2 regions of the Mesorhizobium sp. M1312 genome follow, and region 1 is predicted to be linked to the other one. Evidence: predicted binding sites of a transcription regulator. Region 1 holds the regulator's gene; the other holds the start of a gene.

Region 1 (4,210 bases):
AACCGGACGCGGCGCTGCCCGGCCTGAAGGTCACGGCGCTGGCCCGCGTCACCGGCAAGACCGGCGTCGAGATGGAAGCGCTGACCGCCGTCTCGGTCGCCTGCTTGACCATCTACGATATGGCCAAGGCGGTCGACCGCGCCATGGTGATTTCGGGCATCAGGCTGGTGGAAAAGACCGGCGGCAAATCCGGCGACTACAAGGTAGGCGCCCAAGAGGCAGGCCGATAATGGCACTGCTTCCGGTCGCCGAGGCGCTCGAGCGTCTGCTTGAAGATGCTGCGCCCTCGCAAGCTGAAAGCGTCGCCCTGATGGACGCCGCCGACCGCGTGCTGGCGGAGCCGCTCATAGCACTTCGCACCCAGCCGCCGTTCAACGCGTCCGCCATGGACGGCTTTGCCGCGCGGGCCAAGGATGTCGCGTCCGTGCCCGCAAGACTTTCGGTGATCGGCATAGCGCCGGCCGGACGCGGCTTTGCCGGAACAGTCGGCCCGGCGCAGGCCGTCCGCATCTTCACCGGCGCGCCGCTTCCGGCAGGCGCCGACACCATCGTCATCCAGGAGAATGTCCGCGACCTCGGCGGCGGCAGCATCGAAGTGACCGCGTCGACCGTTGAAGGCCGCAACATCCGCCGCCTCGGGCTCGATTTCTCGAAGAGCGACGTGCTGCTGGAGAAAGGCCGCCTGCTTGATCCGGCGGCATTGTCGCTGGCGGCGTCGGCCAACCATCCGCAGGTCAGCGTGGTGAAACGGCCGCTGGTCGCAATCATCGCCACCGGCGACGAATTGCTGCCGCCGGGCAGCGATCTTGGCCCCGACCAGATCATCTCGTCCAATGCTTATGGCGTCGCCGCCGCGGCCCGCTCGGTCGGCGCCAGCGCGCTCGATCTCGGCATCGCCCCCGACCGGAAGGAGGCGATCGCCGCGCTGGTGAAAAAAGCGGTCGATGCAGGCGCCGACGTCATCGTCACGCTGGGCGGCGCCTCGGTCGGCGACCATGACCTGGTCCATGACGTGCTGACCGGCGAAGGCATGACGCTCGATTTCTGGAAAATCGCCATGCGGCCCGGCAAGCCGCTGATGTTCGGGCGGCTCGGCGACATCCGCTGCATCGGCCTGCCCGGCAATCCGGTGGCGAGCCTGGTCTGCACGCAGCTCTTTCTGAAGCCGCTGCTTGCGCGGCTCGGCGGCCGCGCTTTTCGGCAGGACCTGCGTCAGGCGCGGCTCGGCGCCGCCATGCCGGCCAACGATCTCAGGCAGGACTATGTACGCGCCGTGGTGAGCGAAGAAGCCGGCACGCTGCTGGCGACCCCGTTCGGCATCCAGGATTCGTCGATGCTCAAAATGCTGGCCGACGCCAACGGGCTGATCGTGCGCGAGCCATTCGCTCCCCCAGCCGCGACGGGCGTCGCCTGCAGCGTGCTGATGCTACGCTGAACAAAACGTCAACACTTTCATTAAACTTTAAACGGTTGCGGAACACAACTGGAACAGATAGTGTTTGTTCTGGGTTTGTTTTTCTGATTCTGTTGGGGGTCGCGATGCTGACACGCAAACAACACGAACTGCTGATGTTCATCCACGAGCGGCTGAAGGAAAGCGGCATTCCGCCCTCGTTCGACGAGATGAAGGAAGCGCTCGACCTCGCCTCCAAGTCGGGAATCCATCGGCTGATCACGGCGCTGGAGGAGCGCGGCTTCATTCGCCGCCTGCCCAACCGCGCCCGTGCGCTGGAGGTGCTGCGCCTGCCCGATTCGATCGCGCCCGGCCTCAATGCGGCGCGCAAATTCTCGCCGAGCGTCATTCAGGGCAGCCTTGGGCAGGGCAGCCTCGGACGACAGATCAAGCCGGCGCCTTCGCGCATGCCCGCGGCCGGCAATGACGACGACGTCGTTGCCACCGTCTCCATCCCGGTGATGGGCCGCATCGCTGCCGGTGTGCCGATCGACGCGATCCAGCACCAGACGCATTCGATCTCGGTACCACCGGATATGATCACCGGCGGCACGCACTACGCGCTGGAGGTCAAGGGTGATTCGATGATCGAGGCCGGCATTTTCGACGGCGACACGGTCATAATCCGCAACGCCGACACCGCCCAGCCTGGCGAGATCATCGTCGCCTTGGTCGACGAGGAGGAAGCGACGCTGAAGCGGTTCCGCCGCAAGGGCGCCTCGATCGCACTGGAAGCCGCCAATCCGGCCTACGAGACGCGCATCTTCGGGCCGGACCGGGTCAAGGTGCAAGGCAAGCTCGTCGGACTAATCCGGCGTTACTGAGTGGTGGCCTTTTTGGGCTTCTCGGCCTTGCGGTACGGCGGCAGGCCCCTCGCCTCGCGCGAAAATCTTCGCTGCTCGTGCCAGGGCCTATAGGGCTGTCTGACGGCAAAACGGATTTCTGCGCGCGTCGTCGCCGATAGCGGATCGAAGAAGACGGCGGCACTGCCCATGCGAGCGAGCTGCCGTTTGGTGACGACAAGAACCAGCGGATTGCGGCAGGGATTGTAATAGGCTGTGGCATCATCGATGACGATCAGATCCGCAAAGGCACAGGCTGGCCGCGCGGTTTTACGGTTGTCGGCGAGCGCGATGATCGCGCCGGACGGATGCCGGGCGAGGCACAGGCCGGCAGTGCAGTAGAAGGGCGCTCCCGGCGGCAGGTCGGCCGGATCGGCGAGGTCGAACCGCACGTCTCCTTTTTCGAATGTCTCGGGCTCGACAATGGTCGCTGAAACCAGCGCATGTTTCCAGTTGTCGGTGATGAATTCGTTCGAACGCACCCGGTTGACGGCAAGTTCGCCGCCGCCAATCGGCAGCGCCACCAGATGCGCATCTTCCGAAATCAGCACGTCGGGGGTGCGTGTCTCGGAAATCGTCAGCAGGCCGGCGAGCGCAAAGGGAAGTGCCGCAAGCCGCAACCATGTCGTCGCCATCGTGGCGATGACCAGGGCGACCGTCACCAGCAGAACCGACTGCAACGAAATCAGTCCGACTGCATCGATCGGCGACCGCTCGGAGATCCATCCCGATATTGCAATCATGGCTGTCAGCCCTTTGCCCATCATGTAGAGGAAAGGCCCATCCAAGCCGAAAGGCATTGCCAAGGCGCTGACGACGGCCAGGAACATGACGACCGTGACGATCGGCATGACGGCCAGATTGGCGAACAGGCTAAGCGGCGAGACGCGCTGGAAGTGCCAGATGGCAAAGAGCGCGGTGGCGCTGCCGGCAATGATGGAGGTCATTGCGATGGTACCTGTCCCAGCGGCGAGTTTCCGCGTGACGAAAGCGACCGGTGACCGTCGCTGTAGCGGCGCCGTGGCCTTGTCGGCACAATAGTCGGACCAGCCGGCATAGGCGCCCACGAGAGCAGCGGTCGCGGCGAAGGACATCTGGAAGCTTGGGCCGACCACCTCGTGCGGCGACACGACGATGACCGCGATGGCTGAAATCGTCAGATTGCGCATGGTGAGTGCCGCCCGGTCGAACAGCACGGCGACAAGCATTACCGCCAGCATGATGAAGCTGCGCTCAGCCGCGACCACGATACCGGAAAAAATGAGATAGGCAGCGATGGAAACGAGTGCGGCGGCAGCCGCATATTTTTTGACCGGCCGGCGCGACGAAAAATCGGGAAACAGCGCAAGTGCGCCGCGTAGCAATCCCATGATGGCGCCGGCGACAAGCGCCATGTGCAGGCCGGAAATGGAGATGATGTGGTAGATGCCGGTGCGCCGCATCGATTCGTTTATCTCTTCGGGAATGCCGGCACGCACGGCGACGATCAGCGCGGCGGCAATCTCCCCCTCGGCGCCACCGATGCTGTCCCTGATATGGTCGGCGATGGTTTCGCGCGCCTTTTCGATCGAGGAAGAAAGGCGCGCGGCGAACGGTGCATCTTCGGAAACGACGATCTTCGGATTGCCGAGGAAAAAGCCACTGGCACCGATACCGGCGAAATAGCTGTCGAAGGAGAAGTCATAACTGTCCGGCCTAACCGGGCCAGTCGGAGGCAGAAGCCTCACATAGCCGGTTGCGACCGAGCCTGCGGTCATCTCAGCGGGAATTTTGCGTGCCGAAACCCTGACACCTTTCGGCGCATAACGCAGTGTCGGCCGGGCGGTCGACATCACGTCGATGGTCAGCCTGATCCGGCCGTTCGCCATCTGGTCGAGCCTAACGACACGGCCGGTGAGCTGGGTCTGGATTTCCG
Region 2 (4,210 bases), on a different contig from region 1:
TCGTAGAGGTCGAGCTCCGCTTCCAGGCGCACGCCGTTCACCACGTCGCCAAGCAACTGACCAAGCACGACCGCATCGATGATGCCGGTGTTCATGCCTTGCCCTCCCGCCGGGCTGTGCACGTGAGCGGCATCACCCATGAGGAACAATCGGTCCTTGCGGTACGAGCGGACCAGGCGGTGATGCACGCGAAAACGCGAGCTCCACGACAGCTCGAGCACCCGCGTCCTTTCTTTGGTCGGTCCACGGCTGTCGAGCAGCGCCTGGATATCGGCGATCTCGGGCTTTTCCGGTGCGTCATCCATTGTTGCGACGACCCGGTACGATCCGTCCGGAAGCGGCGCCACCACCACCAGCCCGGCCGGTGCAAAGAACAGCGACACTTCCGTCGGCCCAACCGGCCAGTCGAGACGAACATCGGCGAGTACGAACGAAGCGTCATAGGCCGCGCCATCGAACTCGATGCCGGTCGACCTGCGCACCAGGCTTTGCATGCCGTCGGCACCAACGACATAGCGTGCCGATATCAGTCTCTCGCGGCCGTTCTCGACCACCGTCACGCGCGCTCCGTCAACGTCCTGAACGACCGCTTTGGCCTCGACCGTGCGGTGAATCACGCCGCCCAGGGCCGCGATCCGTTCGGCGAACACCTGCTCGGTCAGGTTCTGAGGCAGCATCATCAGATAAGGATGCCTCGATGGAAGCTTGCTGAAATCGAGCTTGAGCAGCGCCCGATTGCGGTCGCGGAGGGCGAAATCCTGAAGCTTCAGGGCAAGTTCGCTCAGCCGCTGCGTAACGCCGAGAGGCTCCAGCGTTTCCAGCGTCTGCGCGTGGATGACGCCAGCCCGCGAGGTCTGAAGGCCCTGCGCCAACCTGTCGATCAGAACGTGATCGACACCGGCCTGGTGCAGCACGATGGACAGCGCCATGCCGGTCGGGCCGGCGCCGATGATCAGGACTTCCGTTGTATCGGGCAACATTTTTCTCTCCATTTGTCAACGATTGTTGACTTTTTAGCCGCACCCATTGCTTTTGTCAACGGCCGTTGGCATATGAATTTCATGACCGAGAATCAGCCGAAGAAACCCAGCAAATCGGACCGCACGCGCGCCCAAATCCTCGAGGCCGCGAGGCTCCTGTTCGCCGAGCACGGCTATGACGGCGCCTCCATCCGCGACGTCGCAGCGCATGCCTCGATCGATCCGGCCATGGTGATCCGCTATTTCCGCAGCAAGGACGAGCTGTTCGCCCGGGCGGCGGTCGTCGATCTGCAATTGCCGGCACTGCGGGTGATCGACCGAAACACCATCGGCGAAACGCTGATCAGGCGTTTTCTCGAAATCTGGGAAGGCCCGGCCAGCGGTCCTGGCATGGCAATTCTGCTGCGTTCGGCGACGTCGAACGAATTCGCCGCCGAAAAGTTACGTGACGTGTTTGCCAACCAGGTGAGGCCGGTGGTTGCGGCGGTCGCTGACCCCGCCGATGCGGGTCGACGTGCCGGGCTCGTTTCGAGCCAGTTGCTGGGTCTGGCGATGTGCCGATACCTGCTGCGGCTTCCGCCCGTCGTCGCCCTGTCCCACGACGAGATCATCCGGACCGTCGGCCCTACTTTGCAGCGCTATGCCGCGGGCGAGGACGCGCCTTGAACCAGCCGTTCAGCATTTTCGGTCTGGTCCTCGTGTAGCGACTGCGTCGACCGATGGACGTGGCGCCGATCTGTGCCGAAGCGGCACGCAAAGGTTAACGGCAGCCGCGCAGCCTGTGCAAAACCCTGTTCCCCACCTGTGGATTCTCGGTGGAAAACCTGTTCACGACACAACATATTGGGGTGAACAAAACGGGAAATATCCGCCAGCGCCGATTCGTCGCCGTTTCGTTCCGGTTTTGACCGGAAGGTTAACGACAAAGGTCGAAACATCCCTCAAACCGTTAAGGCACGTTAGGAAAGATCAATAATTTCAGAAGGTTAGGTGACGCCTGCCGGCATGCGCCGATCGTTCATCGGCAGATGTTAACGACGCGTCCGCCCTGCATGAATCGGGCCAGTTCGGCGATTCAGCATGTGGTGAGACTTGCTGGTGAAAAACCCAGATGTAGCCGTGAACAAAACCTGAATCAGCACGAGTCAGCGATTCGTAGCTGATTTGTTCCAGACTCGTTCCAACTGTTAAATCAGGACCGGTTGACAACGCCAGACGAGAGCCTTCGAGCTGCCGTCGGAACATTCCGCTTTCGCTTCGCGCCCGAAATCCCTATGTGTCGCTTGTCACGCGCCGCCACGGGGCGCTCCCGACAACGCGAGGCGGAGAGCCTTATTTCCAGGTCGATGAACATCCAGCCGAAACACACTGAACCGCTGATCCTGTCGGGCCGCGACGTGACTGCCGTGCTCGGGCCGACCAACACCGGTAAGACCCATCTCGCCATCGAGCGCATGGTGGCGCATGAAAGCGGCATTATCGGCCTGCCGCTCAGGCTGCTCGCCCGCGAGGTTTATTCACGCGTCTGCGAGAAGGTCGGTGCTCACAAGGTGGCGCTCATTACCGGCGAGGAGAAGATCCAGCCCGACGGCGCCAGATATTCGGTCTGCACCGTGGAAGCCATGCCGCGCGAGACCGACGCCGCCTTCGTTGCTATCGACGAGGTCCAGCTGGCCGGCGATCTCGAGCGCGGCCACATCTTCACCGACCGCATCCTGCATCTGCGCGGCCGCCAGGAGACACTGCTGCTCGGCGCAGCCACCATGCACGGCATCCTCCAGCGGCTGCTGAAGGGCGTGTCGGTGGTGACGCGGCCACGGCTGTCGCATCTCGCCTATGCCGGCTCGAAGAAGCTCACCCGCCTGCCGCGACGCACGGCGATCGTCGCCTTTTCCGCCGATGAGGTCTATGCCATCGCCGAACTGATCCGCCGCCAGCAGGGCGGTGCGGCCGTTGTGCTCGGCGCGCTATCGCCCCGCACCCGCAACGCGCAGGTGGCGCTGTTCCAATCGGGTGATGTCGACTATCTGATCGCCACCGATGCGATCGGTATGGGCCTCAACCTCGATCTCGATCATGTCGCCTTCGCCCAGAACCGCAAGTTCGACGGCTACCAGTACCGCAATCTGACGGCGGCCGAGCTCGGCCAGATCGCCGGCCGCGCCGGCCGGCATTTGCGCGACGGAACCTTCGGCGTCACCGGCCAGGTCGATCCGTTGGACGAGGAACTGGTCAAGAAGATCGAAGCGCATGATTTCGACCCGGTGAAGGTGCTGCAATGGCGCACCGCGCGTTTCGATTTCGCCAACCTCGACGCGCTGAAGCGCTCGATCGAGACCAACGCGCCGGTTGAAGGCCTGACGCGCGCGCTGCCGGCGGTGGATGCCCAGGCGCTCGAGCATTTGTCCCGCGACGAGGACATTCGGGCGCTTGCCACCGACGCCAGGCGCGTGGCGCTGTTGTGGGAGGCCTGCGCCCTTCCCGACTACAGGAAGATCGCACCGGCCCAGCATGCCGACCTGATCGCCTCGATCTATATGGACCTTGCCAGGTATGGCCATGTCGACGAGAATTACATGGCCGAGCAGGTCCGCCGTGCCGACGCCACCGAGGGCGACATCGACACGCTGTCGCACCGGATCGCCCAGATCCGCACATGGACTTTCGTTTCCAACCGGCCCGGCTGGCTGGCCGATCAGGCACACTGGCAGGAAAAGACGCGCGAAATCGAAGACAGATTGTCGGATGCGCTGCATGAGCGGTTGACGAAACGCTTCGTAGACCGCAGGACTTCCGTCCTCATGCGGCGCCTTAGAGAAAATACCATGCCTGAAGCCGAAATCAGTCCAACCGGAACCGTCCTCGTCGAAGGCCATCATGTCGGCGAGTTGCAGGGGTTCCGCTTCACCGCCGACCAGAGCGCCGGCGGCGAGGACGCCAAGGCGGTGCGCACAGCAGCCCAGAAGGCGCTTGCAGCCGAATTTGAGGCGCGGGCCGAACGCTTCGGCGCCTCGGCCAATGGCGACATCGCGCTCGGCTCCGATGGCACGCTGCGCTGGATCGGCGCGCCGATCGGCACGCTGGTCGCAGGCGACGAGCCGTTGAAGCCGCGCCTTGTGCTGCTGGCCGACGAGCAGCTCACCGGACCCGCCCGCGACAAGGTCGCGGCGCGCGCCGAGCGCTTCGTCAATTTCCAGATCGAGTCCCTGCTGAAGCCGCTGGTCAACCTC

Evidence for each region. The regulator LexA, encoded in region 1, represses DNA repair genes until DNA is damaged. The targets are predictions, from matches to a motif close to TGTTCNNNNTGTGTTCNG.
Region 2: the regulator LexA is predicted to act here: its motif matches at 2,146-2,163, upstream of NKH36_RS15335 (helicase-related protein).

What each region holds. Positions count from the first base shown of each region.
Region 1 is NZ_JAMYLQ010000004.1:15,248-19,457, reverse strand. It holds gene moaC (cyclic pyranopterin monophosphate synthase MoaC) at 1-230, shown strand, start outside; gene NKH36_RS07045 (molybdopterin molybdotransferase MoeA) at 230-1,435, shown strand; gene lexA (transcriptional repressor LexA) at 1,540-2,277, shown strand; gene NKH36_RS07035 (ComEC/Rec2 family competence protein) at 2,271-4,210, opposite strand, start outside.
Region 2 is NZ_JAMYLQ010000011.1:99,666-103,875, forward strand. It holds gene NKH36_RS15325 (FAD-dependent oxidoreductase) at 1-929, opposite strand, end outside; gene NKH36_RS15330 (TetR/AcrR family transcriptional regulator) at 888-1,646, shown strand; gene NKH36_RS15335 (helicase-related protein) at 2,327-4,210, shown strand, end outside.